Regions from separate parts of the Chryseobacterium wanjuense genome, predicted to be linked through region 3. Evidence: riboswitches for the same ligand, from Rfam matches in the RefSeq annotation. Region 3 holds a riboswitch; each other region holds the start of a gene.
What was found. A riboswitch is a leader RNA that binds a small molecule or an ion and turns the genes downstream of it on or off. The one in region 3 is predicted to bind S-adenosylmethionine.

Region 1 (7,797 bases), 550 kb from region 3:
TGAAGTGGTGGTACTCATTTAATTAAAATGTAAAATTAAGTCTTCCAAAGAAATAATTCCCCAATGTTCCCATCTGAACAGGAGCATATTTGAAGACTCCAAAATAAGAATTTTCATAGATCTGCAGATCCGGGAAGACGTCAAAAACGTTGTTGGCTCCTGCGGTAAGGTTGATGTTTTTTGTAAAATTATAGCCCACACTCACGTCTGTCACTACTTTTGGGGTAAATTCTTGCACTCCTCCAAAAGGATATCCGTCTCTGGTCACTTTTCCGAAATAGGTATTTCTTACGAGAAAATTAAACTTGCCCATTCCGTAATTCAATCCCAGAGTAGCCTTTGTTTTTGGGGATAATGTTTCGATGATGTTCACCTGATCCGGTCCGAAAAATTCATTTTGCGGAGTCTGTAAATTGGCAGGAAAATGAAAATCTGTGATTTTTGTTTCGGTGTAATTTCCGGCGAGATTGATATTTAAATTTCCTCCTCCCACTTTCCAGTCGTAGGAAACCACTAGATCAACACCTTTTGTTTCCGTATCGACAGCGTTTGTGAAAAATCTCGCACTTTCCACCTCATTTCCGGCACCTACAATATTTGGATCCTGTAATCTCGAATCTGTAATATTACTTGTAATTACAATTCTGTCTTTCACGCCAATCCAGTAGCCGTCCAATGTTATGAATAATCCTCTGGCCGGTTTTAAAGTAAATCCTACACTTCCATTCACAGAAGTTTCCTGTTTTAATTTATCAAAGCCTAAAACTTCCGCAGCCTTACTGTAATTCGTGAAAATTCCTTTTGTTACAATTCCGTCTCCGGTTGTTGAGATGTCTGCATAAGAATTATTAAAATACTGCTGCTGCAAAGATGGCGCTCTGAAACCCGTTCCTACCGCAGCACGAATCGCATAGTTTTTCACAAATTCGTATCTCACCGCCAATTTCCCGTTCAATGTACTTCCAAAATCCGAGTAATTCTCGAATCTTCCGGCCAGATCAATATTTAATTTTTTATCTAAATCATAGGAAACATCCGCATAAACAGCTGTTGAATTTCTCGATTTAGACAAAGCATTTTTCGGTGAAAAACCAATGAACGATTGTGAGCCGCCAGCTCCGATAATATCACCAGAAGGAGTGGAAGCCGTCACCAAATTTCCGTAAATGTCATATCTCGCGTAAGATGCTTCATCTCCGGCTTTTATTTCATACTGTTCAAACCTGAATTCTCCTCCGAAAGCCACATTGAAATTCTTAATATTTTTAGAAACATCAAGATTAATGGTATTTTGAAGGAAACTGTGTGCTCCGGCATAAAAACTTGTAGGTGATTTTATTCCTAATGATGCATTGTTTGTGTTGCTTACATTATAATTAAAAATATTATTTCCGAAAGTATTGCTCAAATCAAAAAACCAGTCATTTTTATTATATTTTAATCCGATGGCATAAGACAGATCATACACCTTTGATCCTAAAACCGGCTGAAATCCGTTGGGATAAAGTTCCGCCACAACATTGGAAGTCTCGCTTGGAAGCCTTCTGAAACCAAAACCCTCCCCTTCTTTAATACTGAATCCTCCAAAAGAATAAAATTTCAGATGATCATTAAAAGAATATTCTGAATTGAAAAACAGCTGTGCCTGCTTTATTTGAGCATCCCCGATCTGGAAATTGAAATCATCACGGGTTAAGCCTCTTTCTTTGATGATGGCATCATCCGCAGCTCTTGCCGCCGCCGGATCTGCAGCGAAATCATAGGCAAAATTACTTCCGAAAATATCAAGATTATGATTTTGTGTTCGTATTGTTTTTCCTCTTTGGTTTAATTGTAAAGAGAGATTGATATAACTTCCTTTTTTTCCAAGAGAAGCTCCGTAATTTACTCCTGCCTGATATGTTTCTCCGTCGTTTCTTCCTGTTATTCCGTAATTTAAGCTGGCTGATCCACCGATATCTTTTTTAAGAATAATATTGATAACCCCTGCAATGGCGTCTGAACCGTACTGAGCTGCCGCTCCGTCTCTCAATACTTCTATTCTGTCGATGGCGATAACCGGAATTGTGCTTAAATCCGTTCCTACAGAACCATTTCCGACTGTATTTTGATAATTAACCAGAGATGTTGTATGTCTTCTTTTACCATTCACCAAAACCAGCACCTGATCAGGTCCCATTCCTCTCAACGTTACGGGATCGATGTGTTCCGTACCATCGGAAGCCGATTGTCTTACGGAATTGAATGACGGAATTACATAATTTAATAAATCCTGAACGGTAATCTGTGGTGAAGACTTTTGTATTTTTTCGATATTGATCACATCCACCGGAACCGGAGTTTCCACTTTCGTGCGTTTGGCATTACGGTTTCCGACGATGATCACGTCCTCTATCTGTTGTTCTTTTTCCTTTTCCTGCGCTGACGCGAAAACTGCTCCAAGCAATAAAATTGAAATGCTTAGTTTTTTCATCTTTTGTTTTTTGCAAAATTAATAATAAACCTGAACGGACAAAATCCGTAGACACAAAGACTTCAAGAAAATGGAATAACAGCAGAATTGCCATGGCATTATCTTCCCCCGATCGGGTTGGAATTAGCACCTTTACACACTGGAATTGTGTTGGTTGCTAAGGTTTCACAGGGCCAAATCCCTCCACCTTTCTTGATAAATCTACTGCAAAGGTAGACTAATTTTTGAAAACAGCAAAATGTCAATTGTGAATGGTGAATCTTGATGCCATAGAAAAGAGAGGTAGAAACTACCTCTCTTTATTTATTATTTTTGTCATTAGAATTACAAATTGTATCTTATTTTACAATCATCTTCTGAATGGCAACTCCGGTTTCAGATTTTAAATGCACCAGATAAGTTCCGGTCTGATAATTTGTTTTTAATTCATAGGTTCCGTCTTCATTTTTTAATTTAAATGAATCCATTTTTTTACCGCTCATATCGTAGATTGTGATTTCTCCGTTTTTGGCTTTGTGGTAAATTAATCTTGCCAAACCATTCTTCACAGGGTTATCAGCAATCTGTAGTGATAATTTGTTTTCAACATTTTCATCGATGGTCGACAAGCTTCCCACATAATTTCCAAAGATTCTGAATTCTCCTGGCAGAAGGGTGATCGGAGCTGTTGTAGAAGTGATATTTGAGATCGAATTATCCTTTAAATTCTGCCATTGCCCTGTGTAAGGAAAATAAGGCACAACATTTTGAGATGCAGTCGTATAATTCGCCAAAACCACAATATTTTTCACTCCGTTTGTAAGCGTATTATCATACACATAAATTCTTGTAATCAAACCATCCGGATCATTTGCAAGATTATTGGATTCTACACTGTATGTTTTTGACTTAAATACAGGATAGGTGTTTCTGATATTAATGATTTTCGCCCAAGTATCATACACTGCTTTTCTATTGGCGTTCGTGTCATATCCTAAAGTGAAGGCGATAGGTTTTTCATCTGTTCTGCAGCCGCTGTTGATAGATCCGTCCGCACATCTGTTGATGCTGAATTCATAGCCCAACTCTCCAAATTGCCAGATCATTTTCGGACCGGGAATTGTGAAGAATGTAGCACCGAAAGTTTTCATTCTTTCAAGGGCAGTGTTTAAATTTTTAACATCATAACTTCCGTTCACTGCACCATAAGCAAGATTTTTAAACATTAATCTTTCTTCATCATGGCTTTCCCCGTATCCTACGGCATGCATATTAGTAAAACCGTGAAGCGCATGATTCATTCTGTCATAGTTGCTGTTTTCTTTGTAGCCCATCGTATTCTGGTTGTAAGGATCGGTCTGCTTATTCCAAAGCATAACGCCTTTTCCTTCTGCAATTCTGTAATTTGCCCATTGCTGCTCTTCCTGATCGGTTCCCAAATGTTCAAAAATCATATAAGAATTCGGATCGATTGCCCATTGTTTGTCGGCATAATATTTCATGATGTCTACCCTGTCCTGCTGATAAGCGTTGGTACAGGTTTCATCATTTTCAGAGCAGCTTTGCGTGAATCCTTTCGTCAGATCCCAACGGAATCCGTCGATATGATATTCCGTAAGCCATTGCTGAAGACATCTTTCAACGTAATACTTAGTTGAAGAACTTGTGTGGTTAAAATCATTGAAAACATTGTATGAATGTTTCGGTACTGTATTGAAATATGGGTTGTTGGCTGCAACATTACCATAGCCGTCGCCATCCGGATCTACATTCCACAGTCTTACCAGAGGCGATCTTCCCGTTGCGTGGTTGAAGGCAACATCCAGAATAACAGCGATACCATTCTGATGGCACAGATCCACAAATTCTTTGAATTTTTCAGGCGTTCCGTACGCTTTATCCAAAGCATAATGGAAAGACGTATTGTATCCCCATGAAAGATTGCCTTCAAATTCCATGATTGGCATTAGCTCGATCGCGTTGATATTTAATCCTTTTAAATAATTGATTTTGTTAATCAATGACTGCCAGTTTTTTTCCTGGGTAAAATCTCTTAATAATAATTCATAAACAACCAAGTTTTCTTTAGCCGGCCTTGTGAAATTGGTCATCTGCCAATTGTAAGGAGTCTGCCCTGTTTTGAATAGAGAAACTTCAAATCCCTGTCCGGCAGGAAATGCAGGTAAATTCGGGTATGTTGCGGGAGAAATCCATTGATCGTCATAAGAAGATAAAATCTGTGGAGAGTAAGGATCTGCCACTTTTCTCAGGTCATTTGTCCTGTATTGGAAAGTATATAATTGCTGCGGGGTTAACCCACTCAATTCAATCCAGTATAAATCCGGATTTGTAGTGTCTCTTTTCATTAAATAAGCATCATCTACCGCCCAATTGTTGAAGCTTCCGATCACATGAACGAAATCTTTAGTCGGAGCATATAAAGCCAACCCTACTTTTGTATTATCGGTCGGATGATAATTGATTCCCTGTCTGATCCAATTCGGAATGGCTTCAGAAATTACATTCCTTGGAACCTGTAAAATAAAAGTTGCATTTTTCGAATTTGAATTTGTATCCGTTGCGATCAATTCCATATTGGCATCGCCAGTTACGGTGTAATTATATGAGTAAGAAGTTGTCGCTGTTGAAGTAGAATTTACAACAGTTCCGTTTGCTTTTAACTGAAAAGTAGCATTAACATTTGTTGTGGCCGTAATGTTGATTGAATTTCCCGTCGGAACCGAAGTCAAGCTGTTCGCGGCAGGATTTGTCATAGTTAAATTTAAAATACCAACATTTACAAAAATATCAGGAGATGTCTGATGAGAACCCGTTTTATCTTTTAATAAAAATCCAAATCTTCCGATTCCTGTTCTACCGTAAAAAGTAGTTGGTGTAAATGATAGTGAATAAGTATCTGTGACGGAATTGTAATTTAATTTATTCAACTCATTAGAATTGTTCCAGCTTCCATTGGTAGGGCAATCCTGACTGTTCTGGTAATTGGTGTCCAAAGACCACGACCAGATATAAATAGCATTATTTGAAACTCCCCATGCAGATTCATCAATCTGATTTCCAGGGACGGTAAGTGTAATGGCATCCGTTTCATTGAACGGATTTGGAGTAATGGTGTAGCTGATCTGTCCAAAAAACAGAGCAACGATAAACACCAGAACACCAGAATAAAATTTCTTCATAAAAATTGTTTTTTTCAAGTTAGTACGATACGAAAGTAATTTATTTTTTGAGAATTATTCATTTTTTATTGAAAAAAGATGAATATTAACCTGTTGAAATACTATGCATTAACTAATAAATTTAATACTTTGATTTAACCTTGCGTTTTGTCTTATTTAACGTAAGTTTTGTCCGGTTCGGCTAATTTACAATGGCTTTAAGCTGAGTAAGAACCTACTTTTGAATCATCAAATTTAAAATCTTAATAATTATGCTTTACAACTCAACACCCCAACAGATTTTTATTATTAAAAAATATTTGATCAGTGCGATCTTAGTTTTAATTTTCAGTTTTGGGTTAAACGCTCAACAAACAAAAGGCTCATTAGGCACTTTAAAACAAATCGACGCAGGAGTTCTGAATATTGGTTATACAGAAGCAGGTTCCTCTGACGGAACACCAGTCATTTTACTTCACGGATGGCCTTATGACATCCACAGTTACGAGGAAGTAGTTCCTATGCTGACAGCGAAAGGATACAGAGTAATCACCCCTTATTTAAGAGGTTTCGGAACCACTCGTTTTCTTTCTGACAAGACCATGAGAAACGGGCAGCAATCGGCTGTTGCAAGTGATATTATTGCTTTGATGGATGCATTAAAGATCGACAAAGCGATCGTTGGAGGATTTGATTGGGGAGCAAGAACGGCAGATGTAATGGCGGCACTTTGGCCGGAGCGAGTGAAAGGACTGGTTTCCGTAAGCGGATATTTGATCACTAATCTTGAAGCCAACAAAAAACCTTTGCCTCCTGCAGCGGAATTGGGATGGTGGTATCAATATTACTTCTCCACAGAGCGCGGTGAAAAAGGATATAAAGACAATACGTATGACTTTAATAAGCTGATCTGGAAAATCGCTTCTCCTTTATGGAATTTTGATAAAGCAACTTACGACCAAACCGCTCAGTCTTTCAATAATCCTGATCATGTGGCGATCGTTATTCACAATTACCGTTGGAGGTTGTCTTTAGCAAAAGGAGAAACAAAATATGATGCTTTGGAGAAAAAACTTTTTACCCGCCCGGTGATTACAGTTCCTTCAATTACCATCAGCAGTGATTTTGACGGAGCGGCCATTGACGGAAAAGCTTATGCAGACCGATTTACAGGAAAATATTCACATAAAATTTTAAAAGGAATCGGGCACAATGTTCCTCAGGAAGATCCGAAATCTTTCGCAGATGCCATTGTTGAAGTGGATGGATATTCAAAATAATTCAGGACTCGGAATGTCTTATTTAAGTTAAAAAATGTCTGGTTCATGTATTTTATAGTTACACAGAATTTTTAACAAAGCTAATTTTGACACAGAAATTTAAAAACCAATTAATAACAATCTAAATTTTTTAAAGATGGAAAATAATCAAACTTTACAAGCAAAAAAAGTACTATACACAGGAAAAACCCACACCACAGGAGGACGTGACGGATTTTCAAAAAGTTCAGACGATAATCTTAATGTAAAACTTTCAACTCCCGGAGGAACAGAACCCGGTACAAACCCTGAACAGCTTTTTGCAGCAGGATGGTCGGCTTGTTTTATCGGTGCTTTGGGAATCGCAGCGAGAAAAAGAAAAATCAGACTTTCATCTGAAACCGCTGTAGACGCAGAAGTAGATCTATGTATGGAAGATGATGCTTATTTTTTACAGGCCCGTTTGAATGTAAGCCTTCCGGGAATCGATAATGAAACTGCCAAACTGCTTACCGAAGAAGCTCATCAGACTTGTCCTTATTCTAAAATGTCAAGAGGAAATATTCATGTAGAAATTAATATCATTTAATCTTTTCAGATTTTACCTATATTTTTTATTTAAACAGAATCCGGCGCGGGACTTCGTCCCGCGCCGGATTTCCTATGTAATTTAAATGAACTCGATATTTAAAGCAAAAGGCTTAGTAAAAGCTTTTTGTCAATTAATCAAATAGGTGTAAATTAATTTTTCACCACTTTTTTAGAGAAGCTCTGCCCGTTCTTTAATGTTAATTCTACAATATACATCCCGTTCGGAAGACCTTGTATATTAATCTGATGATTAGAGAACTGAACATTTATTTTTTGTCCGACAGCATTGATAACATTTACATTTTCAATGGATGAA
Region 2 (7,797 bases), 150 kb from region 3:
AACATGGAATTCTGAATTGTGAGCCAACGTTTCCAAATATGGTGTTAATTGATTGGCTCCCAAAGCACAGTTGAAACCTACACTTAATAAATTCAAATGCGAAATGGAAATTAAAAATGCTTCCGCAGTCTGTCCGCTCAACGTTCTTCCTGAAGCATCGGTAATCGTTCCTGAAACCATGATCGGGATTTTAATTCCTCTTTCTTCCTGAATTTCGTCGATGGCAAATAATGCGGCTTTTGCATTTAACGTATCAAAAATTGTTTCAACCAAAAGAATGTCTGAACCTCCGTCTAATAAAGCTTCCGATTGTTGTTTGTAAGCAATTCTCAATTCATCGAAAGTGATCGCTCTGTAACCAGGATCGTTTACATCAGGGCTTAAACTTGCCGTTCTGTTAGTCGGACCGATAGAACCGGCTACAAATCTAGGTTTGCCGGGATTTTGAGCAGTGAATTCATCACATACTTTTCTTGCGATTTTTGCAGACTCGTAGTTTAATTCATAAACCAAATCTTCCATGTGGTAATCTGCCATGGCAATCGTTGTTCCCGAAAACGTATTCGTCTCAATGATGTCTGCACCTGCTTCCAGATATTTTTTGTGAACTTCTTCAATGGCCTGAGGCTGTGTTAATGAAAGTAAATCATTATTTCCTTTCACCGGATGTTCCCAATCTTTGAAACGCTCGCCACGATAGTCTTCTTCCTCGAATTTGTATCGCTGAAGCATCGTTCCCATCGCTCCGTCAAGAATTAAAATTCTTTCGGATAATGCTTTGTATAATTGTTCTGAATTTTTCATTTTTATTTTGATTTGAAAGCCTTGTCAAGGTTTAAAACCTTGACAAGGCTCATTATTAATCTAATGCCTGTTTTAAATCTGCAATGATATCTTCCACATTTTCCAACCCGACAGAGCAACGAACCAAACCTGCCGTGATTCCCACTTCATTTCTTTCTTCGTCTGATAATTTGGAGTGCGTTGTAGAAGCCGGATGCGTAACAATAGTTCTCGTGTCTCCAAGATTTGCAGAAAGTGAACACATTTTAATTTTATCTAAAAAGTTTCTTCCGCCTTCAATTCCTCCTTTGATTTCAAAAGCAACAATATTTCCACCTAATTTCATCTGCTTCTTTGCAATTTCATAGCTTGGATGAGACGGTAGGAACGGATATTTCGTCAGTTCTACATTCGGATGACTCTCTAAAAATTCGGCAACTTTTAAAGCGTTTTCACAATGCTTTTCAACACGGATCGCTAATGTTTCCAAACTTTTTGACAATACCCAAGCGTTGAAAGGGGACATTGCAGGACCTGTATTTCTCGCAAAAAGGTAAATTTCACGAATCAAATCTTCTCTGCCAACTGCTACTCCACCTAAAACACGACCTTGTCCGTCAATTAATTTTGTCGCGGAATGCACCACGATGTCTGCCCCATATTTAATCGGCTGTTGCAAATAAGGCGTTGCGAAACAGTTATCAACAATGAAAATTAAATTATGCTTCTTTGCAATCTGCCCGAAAAATTCTAAATCCAACACCTCAATCGCTGGATTTGTCGGTGTTTCCAGATATAAAATTTTTGTATTAGGCTGAATATATTTTTCAACATTTTCTGCATCTTCTGCTTTGAAGTAGGTTGTTTCGATATTCCATTTCGGGAAATATTTTGTAAACAGCGTGTGTGTAGAACCGAAAACTGACTGACAGCTTACGATATGATCACCTGCATTCAGTAAAGTTGCAAATGTTGAGTAGATCGCTGCCATTCCCGTCGCAAAAGCATATCCGGCTTCTGCGCCTTCCATTTTGGCGATTTTGTCTGTGAATTCAGTCACATTCGGATTTGAAAACCGACTGTACAAATTCTTTGGTTTCTCTTCCGCAAAACTCGCTCTCATATCTTCCGCATCCTGGAAAATAAAGCTGGATGTAAGATACAACGGCGTAGAATGCTCATCAAACTGAGTTCTTTCTGTCTGCGTTCTTATTGCGAGGGTTTCAAAGTTTTCCATATAGTTTTAAAATGTAACAATATATCAGTTTAGCAATGTAACAATGAGATTCTTCACTTTGTTCAGAATGACAATGGTAATGAATATTGGTAAACTGCTACATTATTAAATTGTTATATTAATATTATTATTTTGTTTCACTTACTCTTAAAATATCTCCGAAAACACCTCTTGCAGTTACCTTTGCTCCGGCTCCGGCTCCCATAATCACAATCGGATGTTCTCCATAGCTTTCCGTATAAATTTCGAATATGGAATCTGATCCTTTCAATTGTCCTAAGGCTGAAGTTGCAGGAACGGAGATCAGTTTCACATCCAGTTCACCTTTATCTTTTTGCAAATCTCCGTGCAAATCACCAACATATCTCAGAACATGACCAGGTTCCTGATTTTCTTTGATTTTTTGATATTCTTCATCCAGTTCTTCCAGTCTTGAAAGGAATTCCGGTTTTGAAACAGAAAGCAGACTTTCGGGAACTAAATTCTGAATTTTGATATCTTCAAATTCATTGATTAGATCTAATTCTCTCGCCAAAATCAATAATTTTCTCGCTACATCATTTCCGGATAGATCTTCTCTAGGATCCGGCTCTGTGTATCCTTTTTCTAACGCTTCATTAATAATGGTCGAAAATTTATCGTCCCTTAAAGAAAAATTGTTGAAAACATAGCTCAATGTTCCTGAGAATACCCCTTTAATTCTTGTGATATTTTCGCCTGAAAGGTGTAGAAGTTTAATCGTGTCGATTAACGGCAACCCTGCACCAACATTGGTTTCGTATAGGTAACGTCTATTATTTTTGTTCAACGTATATCTTAGTTTACGATATTCTTCGATCGGAAGCGTGTTGAAAATTTTATTGGAAGAAACCAGATCGAAACCGTTTTCTGCCAATGTATGATAGTTGTGGACAAAATCTTTACTCGCCGTATTATCCACAACAATAAGGTTTTCCAGTTGGTTTTCTTTTGAGAATTTAATTAATTCCTGAACGTCCGATGGACTTTCTGCCGTTAAAACCTCATCATTCCAATTGTTATCAAAACCTTTTTTGTTGAAAGCTATTTTCCTGGAATTGGCAACGGCTACCACTTTAAGATCAATTTTTTTACGTCTTTTGATTTCATCTGAAGATTCTAAAACCTGCTCTATTAGCGTCTTTCCAACGTTCCCATGACCGATGATTGCCAGATGAACGGTTTTTGGCTTTTTAGAAATTTCAGATTCGATGATATTTTTTGCTTTTTCGTCTTGCGAAGAAGTTACAACGATATTTACACGTCCTTCACTCGCTACTTGATTTAAAAGTAACGGGAAAACGTTGTTTCTGGCTAATTCTGCCAATATTTTATTAAAATCTTCTGCAACAAAACCTATCACAGAAACATTATTGATGCTATAAATCTGAGAAACTTTCCCTGATTTTCTTTCTGCTTCGAATTCGTCAATCAGACAATTTACCGCTTTTTCAGAATCATTTTCATGAACCAAAATGGATAATCCGTTTTCGATAGCCTGCTGAGAAATTACCCCAACACTGATTCGCGCCAATGTAAGCGCTTTAAAAATTCGTCCGTCAATCCCGATTTCGCCCAGGAAATCTTCCCCTTCAAATTTGATGATTGATCTGTTTTTTAAAAATTTTATTTCGTTAGCATTTTTCATTCTACAAAATATTTTTAATGATGTTATTTAATTGTTCGTATTCCATTAAGAAGGCATCGTGCCCGTGAATTGATTTGATCTCGTGATAGAAAACATTTTCCTTTTTCTTTGTAAGCTTTTCAAAGCACATTCGAATTTCAGAAGCGGGAAAAAATAAATCTGTATCAACGGAGATCATGTGCATTCGTGCCTGAATTTTTTCCAGTTGATTTTCTTCTGTATTTATATTCATCAGCAAATGATTCATCAGTTTGTAAGACTTTAAACTAAATCTTTTGTTTAAAGCATTTCCGTGATAAATTAACCAATCTTCCGAGTCCAATCTCTGTTTTTCCTGGTTGTATTTATTTTGAAATCTATCATTTAACGATTCCGGTGTTCGGTAGCACAACATGGCATGAATTCTTGCTTTTTGCAGCGGTTCATTATTTTGATTTAATAAAAATTTCTGAACCAGACATTGTGCATGAAGCCAATCGTGGGTTTTGAAATCGCAGGCAATAGGAATGAAAACTTCGGCAAGATTTGGTTTTTTTACCAGCATTTCCCAGCCGATTCCACCTCCCAGAGAACCTCCAATAATGGTGTGTAAACTTTTAATTTGTAAAATTTCAAGACCTTTTAAAAAGATATTGGCAATATCTGAAGGCGTGAAATCTTCGTATTCATCAATAAAAAATTCGTCATAGCCGTTTCCGGGAATGTTGAAACACAGAACTGTGTATTTATTCGTATCGATCACCTGATTTTCACCAATCAGTTTTTTCCACCATCCCTTTTCTCCTGAAACATCAGAATTTCCGGTTAAAGCATGATTAACTAAAATTATCGGTGCCGAAAACAGGTCTTTCCCGAAAAGCTGATAGCTCAACGGGATATTGTACTCCTTATTGGAATTTGTACGATACGAAAGATTAATATAGTTTAGTTCTGTTTTCAATTCTATTATTTTAATACAATTGAAAATGCCACAGGAAATGGCTGAAAAGAACTTCAGTAAGTTATCTGTCCAAATAATTTTGGTAGAACGTAGCACCTTCTTCGCTTTCGCAAAGGGTTGCTAAGGTTTCACAGGGTCTGTCCCTCAACCTTTCTTGATAACATTTTCAATATTTGAATGAACGAATGCTGCAAAGATAGAACTTTTCTTTTAAATATTTAAAAAAAATTAATTTAATATTTAAAACACCCTTCAATAAAGGATTTTAGGAGTAATATTAAATATTATTCAAATTCTTAAAGTTGGAATTATTTTTCAAAAAAACTACCTTCGTATAGAAAAATGATGAGATATGATTGCTGAAAAACAAAGATTACAAGATACGAACTGGAAAAACTGGGGACCTTACGTAAGCAACCGGCAATGGGGAAATGTACGTGAAGATTACAGCTCAAACGGCGATGCATGGAATTTCGCCAATCATAACAATGCAGAAAGCTACGCCTACCGTTGGGGTGAAGAAGGAATCGCGGGAATCTCTGATGCGAAGCAGCTTTTCTGTTTCGCCCTATCGTTCTGGAACAAGAAAGATAAAATGATCAAGGAACGCTTCTTCGGACTGAGCAATCCTCAGGGAAATCATGGAGAAGACATTAAAGAAATCTTTTATTATCTGGATAATACACCGACGCACAGCTATATGAAAATGGTGTACAAATATCCTATCAATGCTTTTCCTTACGATGATATCCGTACTGAAAACGGGAGACGCAGTAAAAAAGAACCGGAATACGAAATTTTTGATACCGGAATTTTCGATAAAGATGAATATTTCGATATTTTTATTGAATACGCCAAAGCCGATCACAACGATATTTTAATACGCGTAACGGTGTGCAACAGAAGCGAAACCGATGCACCGATTGTTATTGCGCCGACTGTCTGGTTTAGAAATAACTGGAAATGGGGCTACAATACTTACAAAGGACAGACACAGGCCTCTTATGAAGGCTGTATCGATATTCAGCATGACAGTGTTTCGATTAAAAAGTTTTATTCAAGAAACATCGGTGCAGGAAGTGTTTTTTGTGAAAATGAAACGAATACTCCTAAACTTTACGGGGCACCTTATCCGGGAAATACCTATTTTAAAGACGGAATTAACGACTATATCATCTACGGAAGCAATACCGTAAATCCTGAAAAAAGAGGAACGAAAGCTTCATTTTTATTGGATGAAATAATTGGCGCACGACAATCAAAAACTTTTGATTTCAGATTATCTCCGGATGAGTTGGATGAGCCTTTTTATCAATTTGATGAAATCTTTGCGACAAGAATCGAAGAAGCCAACGAATTTTATGACGAAATTCAGCATGATGTAGCAAGTGATGATGAAAAAAATGTTCAGAGACAGTCGTTTGCAGGCTTGCTTTGGAATAAACAATTCTATCATTACAATGTCGGAAAATGGCTGAAAGGCGACCCAAATTATGAAGCGCCGAGAGATTTTAATAATTATGTAAGAAATATCGAATGGAACCATCTCCACAATAAAGATATCATCTCAATGCCCGATAAATGGGAATATCCTTGGTATGCAACGTGGGATCTGGCTTTCCATTGTGTTCCGTTTTCTATTATTGATGCCGAGTTTGCGAAAGGACAACTTCTGTTACTTACCAAAGAATGGTATATGCATCCGAACGGTCAGCTTCCGGCCTATGAATGGAATCTGAGTGATGTAAATCCGCCCGTACACGCATGGTCTTGTTTCCGGGTTTTTAAAATTGATGAAAAACAAAACGGCAAACCCGATCTTTTATTTTTAGAAAAAGTTTTTCAAAAACTGCTTCTGAATTTCACATGGTGGGTCAACCGAAAGGATAAAAACGGTAAAAATATTTTTGGCGGTGGTTTCCTGGGACTCGATAATATCGGGGCTTTCGACAGGAATATGATCCTGAAAGACGGCCAACATCTTGAGCAGGCCGACGGTACGAGCTGGATGGCCATGTATGCCTTAAATATGATGCGGATTTCCATGGAATTGGCTCAATATTACCAGGTTTATGAAGATATGGCCATCAAGTTTTTTGAACATTATCTTTACATTGCCGAAGCGATGGAAAATCTGGGTGAAGGAACAAAAGGCTTATGGAACGAAGAGGACGGATTTTTTTATGATGTGCTTCAACTTGGGAATGGTGACAGTGTTTCATTGAAACTGAGAAGTATTGTCGGGTTAATTCCAATGTTTGCGGTAGAAATTATCGATCATCATTTGCTTGACAAAATGCCTAATTTCCGCGAAAGAATGGATTGGGTTTTGAAAAACAAACCGGAACTGACAAAACTTGTTTCCCATTGGGAAGAAGAAGGACAGAGGAGAAAACATCTCATGAGTATTTTACGTAAAAACCGTTTATCAAAGGTATTGACAAGAATGCTTGATGAAAAAGAATTCTTAAGTGATTATGGAATCCGGGCTATGTCTAAAGTGTATGAGGAAAATCCGTTTGTGTTTTCTGTTCATGGCACCGAGAATGTGGTCTACTACACTCCTGCGGAAAGCGACAGCCGAATGTTTGGCGGAAACAGCAACTGGAGAGGACCGATCTGGTTTCCGATCAATTTCCTGATTGTTGAAAGTTTGCAACGATTCCATTTTTACTATGGAAACAGTTTGAAGGTGGAGCTTCCGACCGGTAGTGGAGACAAGCGAAATCTTGATGAAGTCGCTCAAAATATCAGCAGCAGGCTATGTTCTATTTTCCTGAAAGATGAATACGGACAACGCCCTTTCAATGGTGGAAATGCGAAATTTAATTATGATGAAAATTTTAAAGATTACATCACCTTCTATGAATATTTTCATGGAGACAACGGCCGCGGTGTAGGTGCTTCCCATCAGACAGGATGGACGGCGACTGTTGCGAAGCTGATGAAACCGAGATTGACATTGTAAGAAACTTATCACAATATGTAAAGCCTCTTTTTTTAGGGGCTTTTTTAATTGTTATTCACTACATAATATTTATTATTTCAATAATTACATAAACCTCAATAGTCTTTATCTATTTTCCCATTAAGATAATAATACCTTTCAATTGATTTATCTAAAAAATCAATATTAAATTTAACATTGTGTTGATTTTTTATTAATATATT
Region 3 (7,797 bases):
GTCCTTTTTCAAAGTAAACCGGAAATCAGATATGAAAGGGTAAATTTTAATCCTTCTTTTAAAAATGAGCTGATTTTTATTCATTTAAATCAGAAGCAGGACAGCCGTGAAGGAATCAATTTTTACAGGTCAAAAAATAAGTCTCAAAAACTGGTCGACGAATTTTCGAATCTTACAAGAAATATTTTAGTATGTAACGAATTGGAAAATTTTTCCGAACTAATGTTAATTCATGAGCAAAAAATATCAAATTTTCTTGAAATTCCCACAGTTAAGGCTAGATTTTTCGCCGATTGCCCTGTTTTTGTTAAAAGTTTAGGAGCTTGGGGTGGAGATTTTGTCATGAGCTCAAAATTTGACGGCTTTAGGGACTATTTTTGGGGAAAAGGTTTTACTACAATTTTTAATTGGTCTGATATAATTAATTTGTAATCAATATTTTACAAAGTTCTTTTTTTATTTGCCATTCTGACTTATATCATTATATTTAAACCACCTTTAACAATTAATTAATATTAATTTTGTTGAACCGCAAAAAAGAAATAGAAAATATAAGTAAAATGAAACACGCTAAAATCATCCAGGATTTAGAAAAATTAGGGATTAAAGGAAATTACGAAGTCGTTTATAATCCTTCATACGAAGAATTGTATCAGGCGGAGGTTTCTCCTGAAAATCAGGGCTTTGAAAAAGCTGAGCTTACGGAATCTGGTGCAGTATCAGTAAAAACAGGAATTTTCACAGGTCGTTCACCTAAAGATAGATACATTGTAAAGGATGATGTTACAAAAGACACAATTTTCTGGGATGGTAAAGTAAATTTGCCTACAACTCCGGAAATTTTCCAGTCTTGTAAAGAATTAGTGCTGAACCAACTTGCTACAGCAAAAAAAATCTATGTAGTAGATGCTTTCTGCGGAACAAACGCAGATACAAGACTGAAAGTAAGGTTCATCGTTGAGGTGGCGTGGCAGGCACATTTCGTTACGAATATGTTCATCCGCCCTTCTCACTATGAATTGGAAAACTTCGGAGAGCCGGATTTTGTTGTAATGAATGGTTCTAAAACAACAAACCCGAATTGGGAAGCTCAAGGATTGAATTCTGAAAACTTCGTCATGTTCAACCTTACAGAAAAACTACAGATCATCGGAGGAACTTGGTATGGTGGAGAAATGAAAAAAGGAATGTTCGCAATGATGAACTACTATCTTCCATTGAAAGGGATGGCTTCTATGCACTGTTCTGCAAACGTAGGAGAAGAAGGGGATGTTGCTCTTTTCTTCGGTCTTTCGGGAACAGGAAAAACGACTTTATCAGCTGACCCGAAAAGATATTTGATCGGTGATGACGAGCATGGTTGGGACAACAATGGTGTATTCAACTATGAAGGGGGTTGCTATGCAAAAGTAATCGACCTTTCTGCAGAAAAAGAACCAGATATTTTCAGAGCGATCAAAAGAGATGCACTTCTTGAAAACGTTGTGGTAAATAACGGAATTGCTGATTATACTGACGGATCTATCACAGAAAACACAAGAGTTTCTTATCCGATTTATCATATAAACAAAATCGTTTTGCCTTCAAAAGCGGGACACGCGAAGAAGATTGTTTACCTTTCTGCAGATGCGTTCGGAGTATTACCTCCGGTTTCTATTTTGGATGAAAACCAGGCTCAATATCATTTCCTTTGTGGATATACTTCGAAATTAGCAGGAACTGAAAGAGGAATCACAGAACCAGAACCATCGTTCTCACCTGCATTTGGTGAAGCTTTCTTAACATTACACCCAACAATGTACTCTAAAACATTGATCGGAAAAATGAAAGAACACGGTGCAAAAGCGTATTTGGTAAACACAGGTTGGAACGGTACAGGAAAGAGAATTTCTTTGAAAGATACAAGAGCAATTATCGATGCAATCATCGACGGTTCTATTGAAGATGCTCCAAAAACAAGAATTCCGATCATGAATCTTGAAGTTCCTACAACATTACCAAATGTTTCTGAAGGAATTTTAGATCCTAGAAATACGTATTCAGATGTTTCTGAATGGGAAGAAAAAGCAAAAGATCTTGCTGCAAAATACATCAAAAACTTTGATCAGTATTGTAATACGGAAGAAGGCAAAAAACTTATCGCCTGCGGACCTCAATTGCAACAGCAGACAACAAACTAAAAATAGAAATCCTCATCAATTGATGAGGATTTTTTATGAAATATCTTTTAAATGCTTCGACAGGCTCAGCATGGCATTCCTAATACTAACTGTTTACTTCTAACAGCATATTTTTAGCGATGTCATGCTGAGGTTCTCGAAGCATATGTTTTTAAATAAATTTTAAGTTGATTTGAAAATTTTTACGTTCAAAATATGCACAAACATCTGTGTAAATCTGCATAATCTGAGGGAAATAAAGTTAAGATTTCAAACTCAAAATCGCCAATCGATACCCATCCATTCCAAATCCGGACAAAACCGCATCCGTATTCGCCGCTGTCACAGATTTCTGACGAAATTCTTCTCTTTTATAAATATTACTAATGTGAACCTCCACTTTTTGCTTCTGGATATTCTTTAAACAATCTGCAATTGCATAAGAATAATGCGTAAAAGCTCCCGGATTAATGATCAAAGCATCAAAATCATCTTCTTGAAGCTTGTTGATAATTTCCCCTTCAATATTGGATTGATAATATTTCAGTTCATGCGAAGGAAATTCAGATCTTAAATTTTCTAAATAATCTTCCATTGAAGTTGTTCCGTAAATTTCTGGTTCTCTTGTGCCTAACAAGTTCAGATTGGGGCCGTTTACTATTAAAACTTTCATTCTATAAAATTAAAAAGTTTTTTGAATTATCCTACGTCAGTTCGAGTGTTTTTCGTAATGAAATGTAGAAAAATGTATCGAGAACTCTTTATTATATTGAATTCCTTTTAAGAAAATAGAAAGAATTTTTCTAATCGCCGTGTAAGCAAAGATTTGATGTATATCGCAAATTTTTTTTCGTTCGCAACGGTGTTTCATCCGGTTAAAATTTATGCTATCATTTGCTGAACAAAGTGCCTTTGCGAACAAAAAAATATAAACACAAATTGAATTATACCTTGCGCTCGTTGTATCTAAATTAAAATTTCCTCATTACATTATTTTTAATGATATTTCTCATATTTGAAAATTTAACATTTATCCGTAACTGTTTATTTTATTGGATTTTAAAATAAAATTAACTTAATTTTTAAAAAATTATATTTAAAATTTTAAAAGTCTACTTGTTTTATAGACTAATTGTTTTTAGATTTGCACCCATATTTCGATCGGCTTATAAAGAAAGATGGAGGGAACTGACCCTGTGAAATCTTAACAACCTGCGGAAAGCAAGGTGTTACATTCAGCCTTTAAAGGAAAAATAAGCATTTGGTTAATCGTATTTATCGATGCCCTTTGCTGTCTTTTCTGCAAAGGGTTAATTTTTAATATTTGATAAATGAAATTGATTATGGTTAACAAAAATTTAATTAATTCTAAAAATTGGATTCCGCCAGTCGCTGCATTTTTCTTAGGAATTGCTCAGGTGAACGGACAGGAAACTAAAAAAGATACACTTCAGGAAAGAGAAATTGATGAAGTCGTAGTAGTTGCCTACGGAAAAGCTAAAAAAACAAGTTATACAGGTTCGGTAGCAACAATTTCGAGTGAGAAAATCAACAACAGACCGGTAACCAACATTACAAAAGCATTGGAAGGTCAGGTTCCGGGACTTCAGGCGGTGAGTTCTTCTGGACAGCCGGGGTCTACAGCATCCATCAGGATTCGTGGAATTGGTTCTGTCAGCGCATCGAGCAATCCATTATTTGTAGTAGACGGAATTCCTTTCGACGGAAACATCAACTCGATCAGTCCCAACGATATCGAATCGATCAGTGTTCTGAAAGATGCCACGGCAAGCTCATTATACGGTTCCAGAGGTGCAAATGGTGTGATCATCGTTACCACAAAATCCGGTAAAAAAGGTGAGGCGAGAGTAAACTTCAATATAAGCCAGGGTTTCTCAAGCAGAGCGGTGAAGGATTATGAACAGGTAAGCACAGATCAATACTACGAATTGTATTGGGAAGCGTTGAGAAATGGGTATAAATCCGGCCAGATTTCTTCTCAGCAGGCGGCGCAAATGGCAACGGATAATTTGGTAAACGCTTTGGGAATCAATCCATACGGAACCAATTATGCAAAACCGGTCGGAACAGACGGAAAACTTTTGCCGGGCGCAACTCCTTTATGGAATGACAACTGGAAAGATATTTTACAGCGGGTAGCATCAAGAAATCAGGTCGATCTGGATTTCAGTGGAGGAAATGAAAAAAGCAATTATTATTTTTCCTTAGGGTATTTGGATGACAAAGGAATCGCGATAGAATCAGGTTTCAGAAAATACAGCACGAGATTGAAAATCAATTCAGAAGTCAAAAAATGGTTGAATGTCGGAGCAAATTTAGCTTACACGAATAGCCTTCAGGAAGCACCGCCTTCATCGGATTCGAGAACAGATAACGTGATTAATGCAGCGAGAGTCATTCCGTCTTTTTATCCTTATTACGAAAGAAATTCTGATGGAAGCTATAAATTGGATGCCAACGGAAATTACATCTACGATTTCGGAAAATACAGACCTACAAGCGCTTTACAGAATGAAAATGCCGCAGCAACATTGCCTTTAGATAAAAATGAAAACAGAGAAGATAACTTTTCAGGAAAAGGTTTTGCAGAATTTACTTTCTTGCCGGAATTAAAATTTAAAACAAGTTTCTCTGTTGATTTAGTGAATTATAACGGTCATTATTACACCAACCCATTGTTGGGTGAAGGTGCTGAAATCGGAGGTTCGGTTACGAAAACCAATTCGAGAACGCTGTCTTACACGACAAGTAATATTTTAACCTACGATAAAAAATTCGGACAGCACCACATCAATATTTTGGGTGGTCAGGAGTTTTATCATTATGAATATCAGACCATTTCAGGAAGCAGAAGCCAGTTTTCGCTGCCGTATTATTATGAGCCTGATGCCGCAGCTTTACTAGGTGGTTTCAGCGGAAACAGTGACAAATTGGGATTATTAAGTTTCTTAGGAAAAGCAGAATACGATTATCAGAACAAATATTTCGTTTCGGGATCGGTAAGAGCAGACGGTTCATCAAGATTTTCTCCGGAAAACAGATGGGGAACGTTCTGGTCTGTTGGTGGTTCCTGGAAAGCATCGAATGAAGATTTTATTAAAAGTTTAAATTTTTTCAATCAACTGACGCTTCGTGCAAGTTACGGAGGGCAGGGAAATGATAAATTGAGCACGTATTATGCTTATCAAAGTTTGTATGCTTTTTACAATAATTTGGGTGAAGGCGGAACGGTTGCCAGTAAATTACCCACTCCCGATTTGAAATGGGAAACCAATTTAAACTTAAACGTCGGTCTTGAATTTGCGATTTTAAAAAACAGAATTAAAGGGAATATAGAATATTTCCAACGTCAGAGCAAAGATCTTCTGTTTGATATGCCTTTGGCTCCGTCGCTTGGTTTTAGTGGTTTTCAGGCCAACATTGGTGAATTAAAAAACACGGGGTTTGAGTTTTCGTTATTTACAACACCCATTAAAACAAAAGATTTTGAATGGAATGTGGATGTTAATTTAAGCACCTTAAAAAATGAAATTACCAAACTTCCGAAAGGTTCAATTGTAAGCGGAACAAAACTATTACAGGTCGGCGGTTCGATCTATGATTTCTTCATTCCTGAGTGGGTTGGGGTAGATCCAAGCAACGGAAATCCGCTTTGGAAAACCATTACAACCGATGCCAACGGAAATACAGTAGAAGGGACGACTTCAGAGTATGCAAAAGCCACAAAAACGCTGCAGGGTTCATCGCTTCCAAAAGTGATGGGAGGCTTGACGACAAGTTTGGCGTATAAAAACTTTGATTTTTCAACCTTAGTATCATTTGCAATCGGTGGAAAAATTTTAGATACCGATTACACGATGATCATGCATAACGGAAGTTCGGCAGGACGTGCCTGGAGCGCAGAAATGCTAAACAGATGGACGCCTGAAAATACAAATACAGACGTTCCAAAATTAAGTACAACAACCAATAACTGGACTTCAACATCCTCAAGATTTTTATATTCCGGGACGTATGCAAGGGTGAAAAATGTGAGCTTGGGTTACACGCTTCCATCAGATTATTTTGAAAAAATTGGATTAAAAAAGTTTAGAATTTATGTTCAGGCTGAAAACCTTTTAACCTTCTATAAACATAAAGGAATGGATCCGGAACAAACATTGGACGGAACAACCTATTACAGATATCCTGCGATGAGAACGATCACTTTCGGTTTACAGGCAACTCTTTAACATTTAAATTTAAAACAATGAAAAAATTAAAATATTTATCTTTTGCATTCATCACAGCATTGTCTTTAATCAGTTGTGAAAATGATCTGGAAACTGCTCCGACCAACCAGGCAAACGAAGCGGAAGTTTTTAAAACAGCTGAAAGTGCGGAAACAGTAATCAACGGAACGTGGGCTAAATTTAATGATGACGGAACAACTTACGCAAACATCGGATATTCAACGGTGTTGAGAACAAGCGATGCAATGGGAAGTGACGTGGCGGTTTTGACCAATAAATATGGTTTTCCGGGAGCTTACGCCTTTACAGATTTGGTGAATAACACGGGAAGCCGGCCACTTTTCATCTGGAGCCTGCTGTATTCTACCATTAATAACATGAATAATGTGTTGGCAAGAATTGATAGTGTTGAAGGAAGTCAGGAGAAAAAAAATCAGGTGAAAGGTCAGGCAAAAGCTTTGAGAGCATTTTGTTATTTTAATCTGGCGAGTTTTTACCAGTTCAGTTATTTGAAAGATAAAGATGCATTGACGGCCCCGATTTACACAGAACCAACCACGACAAGCTCAGTTGGAAAGAAAAAGGCAAGTCTTGAAGAAATTTATACTTTAATTAAAAGTGATCTGACAGATGCAGACAATTTACTTCAAAATTATTCAAGAAATAATAAAGATAAAATCGACAGATCGGTTGTAAACGGTTTATTAGCAAGAGTTTATTTGAATACAGGAGACTGGACAAAAGCTATCGTTTCCGCAAAAATTGCAAGAAACGGCTATGCTTTAATGACCGCTGAAAAATACAAAGAAGGTTTCAACGATATCAGCAACGGAGAATGGATTTGGGGGCACGGACAAACGCAGGAACAGTCGGGTGAAAGCTATGCCTTCCACTTTTTGGATGTTTCGTCTTCGGGAAGTTATTATTACAGCTTCATGGCAGATCCTTATTTCAAAGATTTGTTTGATACCAATGATATCCGTTATTCCCTGTTTTCATGGGATGGAAACCCAGGAAGGGAAGGGCTTTTGAGATATGCTAAGTTTAAATTTAAGGCCAATTTAATTGCCGATATCGTTTACATGAGAGCTGCGGAAATGTATTTAATCGAAGCCGAAGCGGAAGCCAGAAATGGGAATATTACAAATGCGGTAACGGTTTTAAATCAATTGAAATCTGCAAGAAATGCCAATCAATATTCAGGTTCTTTAGCCCAAAATGATGTGATTAAAGAAGTTTTAATTGAAAGAAGAAAGGAATTGTTCGGGGAAGGATTTTCGTTATCAGATATCATCCGAACGCAGGGAACGGTCGTAAGAAAGCCTTACACCAATGCAAACGGACAACCGATTCAGGTGCAGATTACGACTCCGGATGGTATTGTG

Region 1: linked by a shared signal. The riboswitch ahead of BMX24_RS15710 (TonB-dependent receptor plug domain-containing protein) and the one ahead of BMX24_RS13135 (SusC/RagA family TonB-linked outer membrane protein) in region 3 are both predicted to bind S-adenosylmethionine.
Region 2: linked by a shared signal. The riboswitch ahead of BMX24_RS12375 (alpha/beta fold hydrolase) and the one ahead of BMX24_RS13135 (SusC/RagA family TonB-linked outer membrane protein) in region 3 are both predicted to bind S-adenosylmethionine.

Annotation. Positions count from the first base shown of each region.
Region 1 covers NZ_FOIU01000002.1:850,887-858,683, reverse strand. The annotation lists gene BMX24_RS15715 (APC family permease) at 1-18, opposite strand, end outside; gene BMX24_RS15710 (TonB-dependent receptor plug domain-containing protein) at 23-2,473, opposite strand; SAM riboswitch class I at 2,569-2,675, opposite strand; gene BMX24_RS15705 (alpha-amylase family glycosyl hydrolase) at 2,812-5,652, opposite strand; gene BMX24_RS15700 (alpha/beta fold hydrolase) at 5,904-6,911, shown strand; gene BMX24_RS15695 (organic hydroperoxide resistance protein) at 7,048-7,479, shown strand; gene BMX24_RS15690 (T9SS type A sorting domain-containing protein) at 7,632-7,797, opposite strand, start outside.
Region 2 covers NZ_FOIU01000002.1:149,316-157,112, forward strand. The annotation lists gene BMX24_RS12360 (homocysteine S-methyltransferase family protein) at 1-804, opposite strand, end outside; gene BMX24_RS12365 (O-succinylhomoserine sulfhydrylase) at 860-2,020, opposite strand; gene BMX24_RS12370 (ACT domain-containing protein) at 2,148-3,686, opposite strand; gene BMX24_RS12375 (alpha/beta fold hydrolase) at 3,688-4,626, opposite strand; SAM riboswitch class I at 4,685-4,790, opposite strand; gene BMX24_RS12380 (MGH1-like glycoside hydrolase domain-containing protein) at 4,979-7,594, shown strand.
Region 3 covers NZ_FOIU01000002.1:299,804-307,600, reverse strand. The annotation lists gene BMX24_RS13150 (GYDIA family GHMP kinase) at 1-432, shown strand, start outside; gene pckA (phosphoenolpyruvate carboxykinase (ATP)) at 561-2,180, shown strand; gene BMX24_RS13140 (type II 3-dehydroquinate dehydratase) at 2,422-2,832, opposite strand; SAM riboswitch class I at 3,323-3,419, shown strand; gene BMX24_RS13135 (SusC/RagA family TonB-linked outer membrane protein) at 3,503-6,412, shown strand; gene BMX24_RS13130 (RagB/SusD family nutrient uptake outer membrane protein) at 6,430-7,797, shown strand, end outside.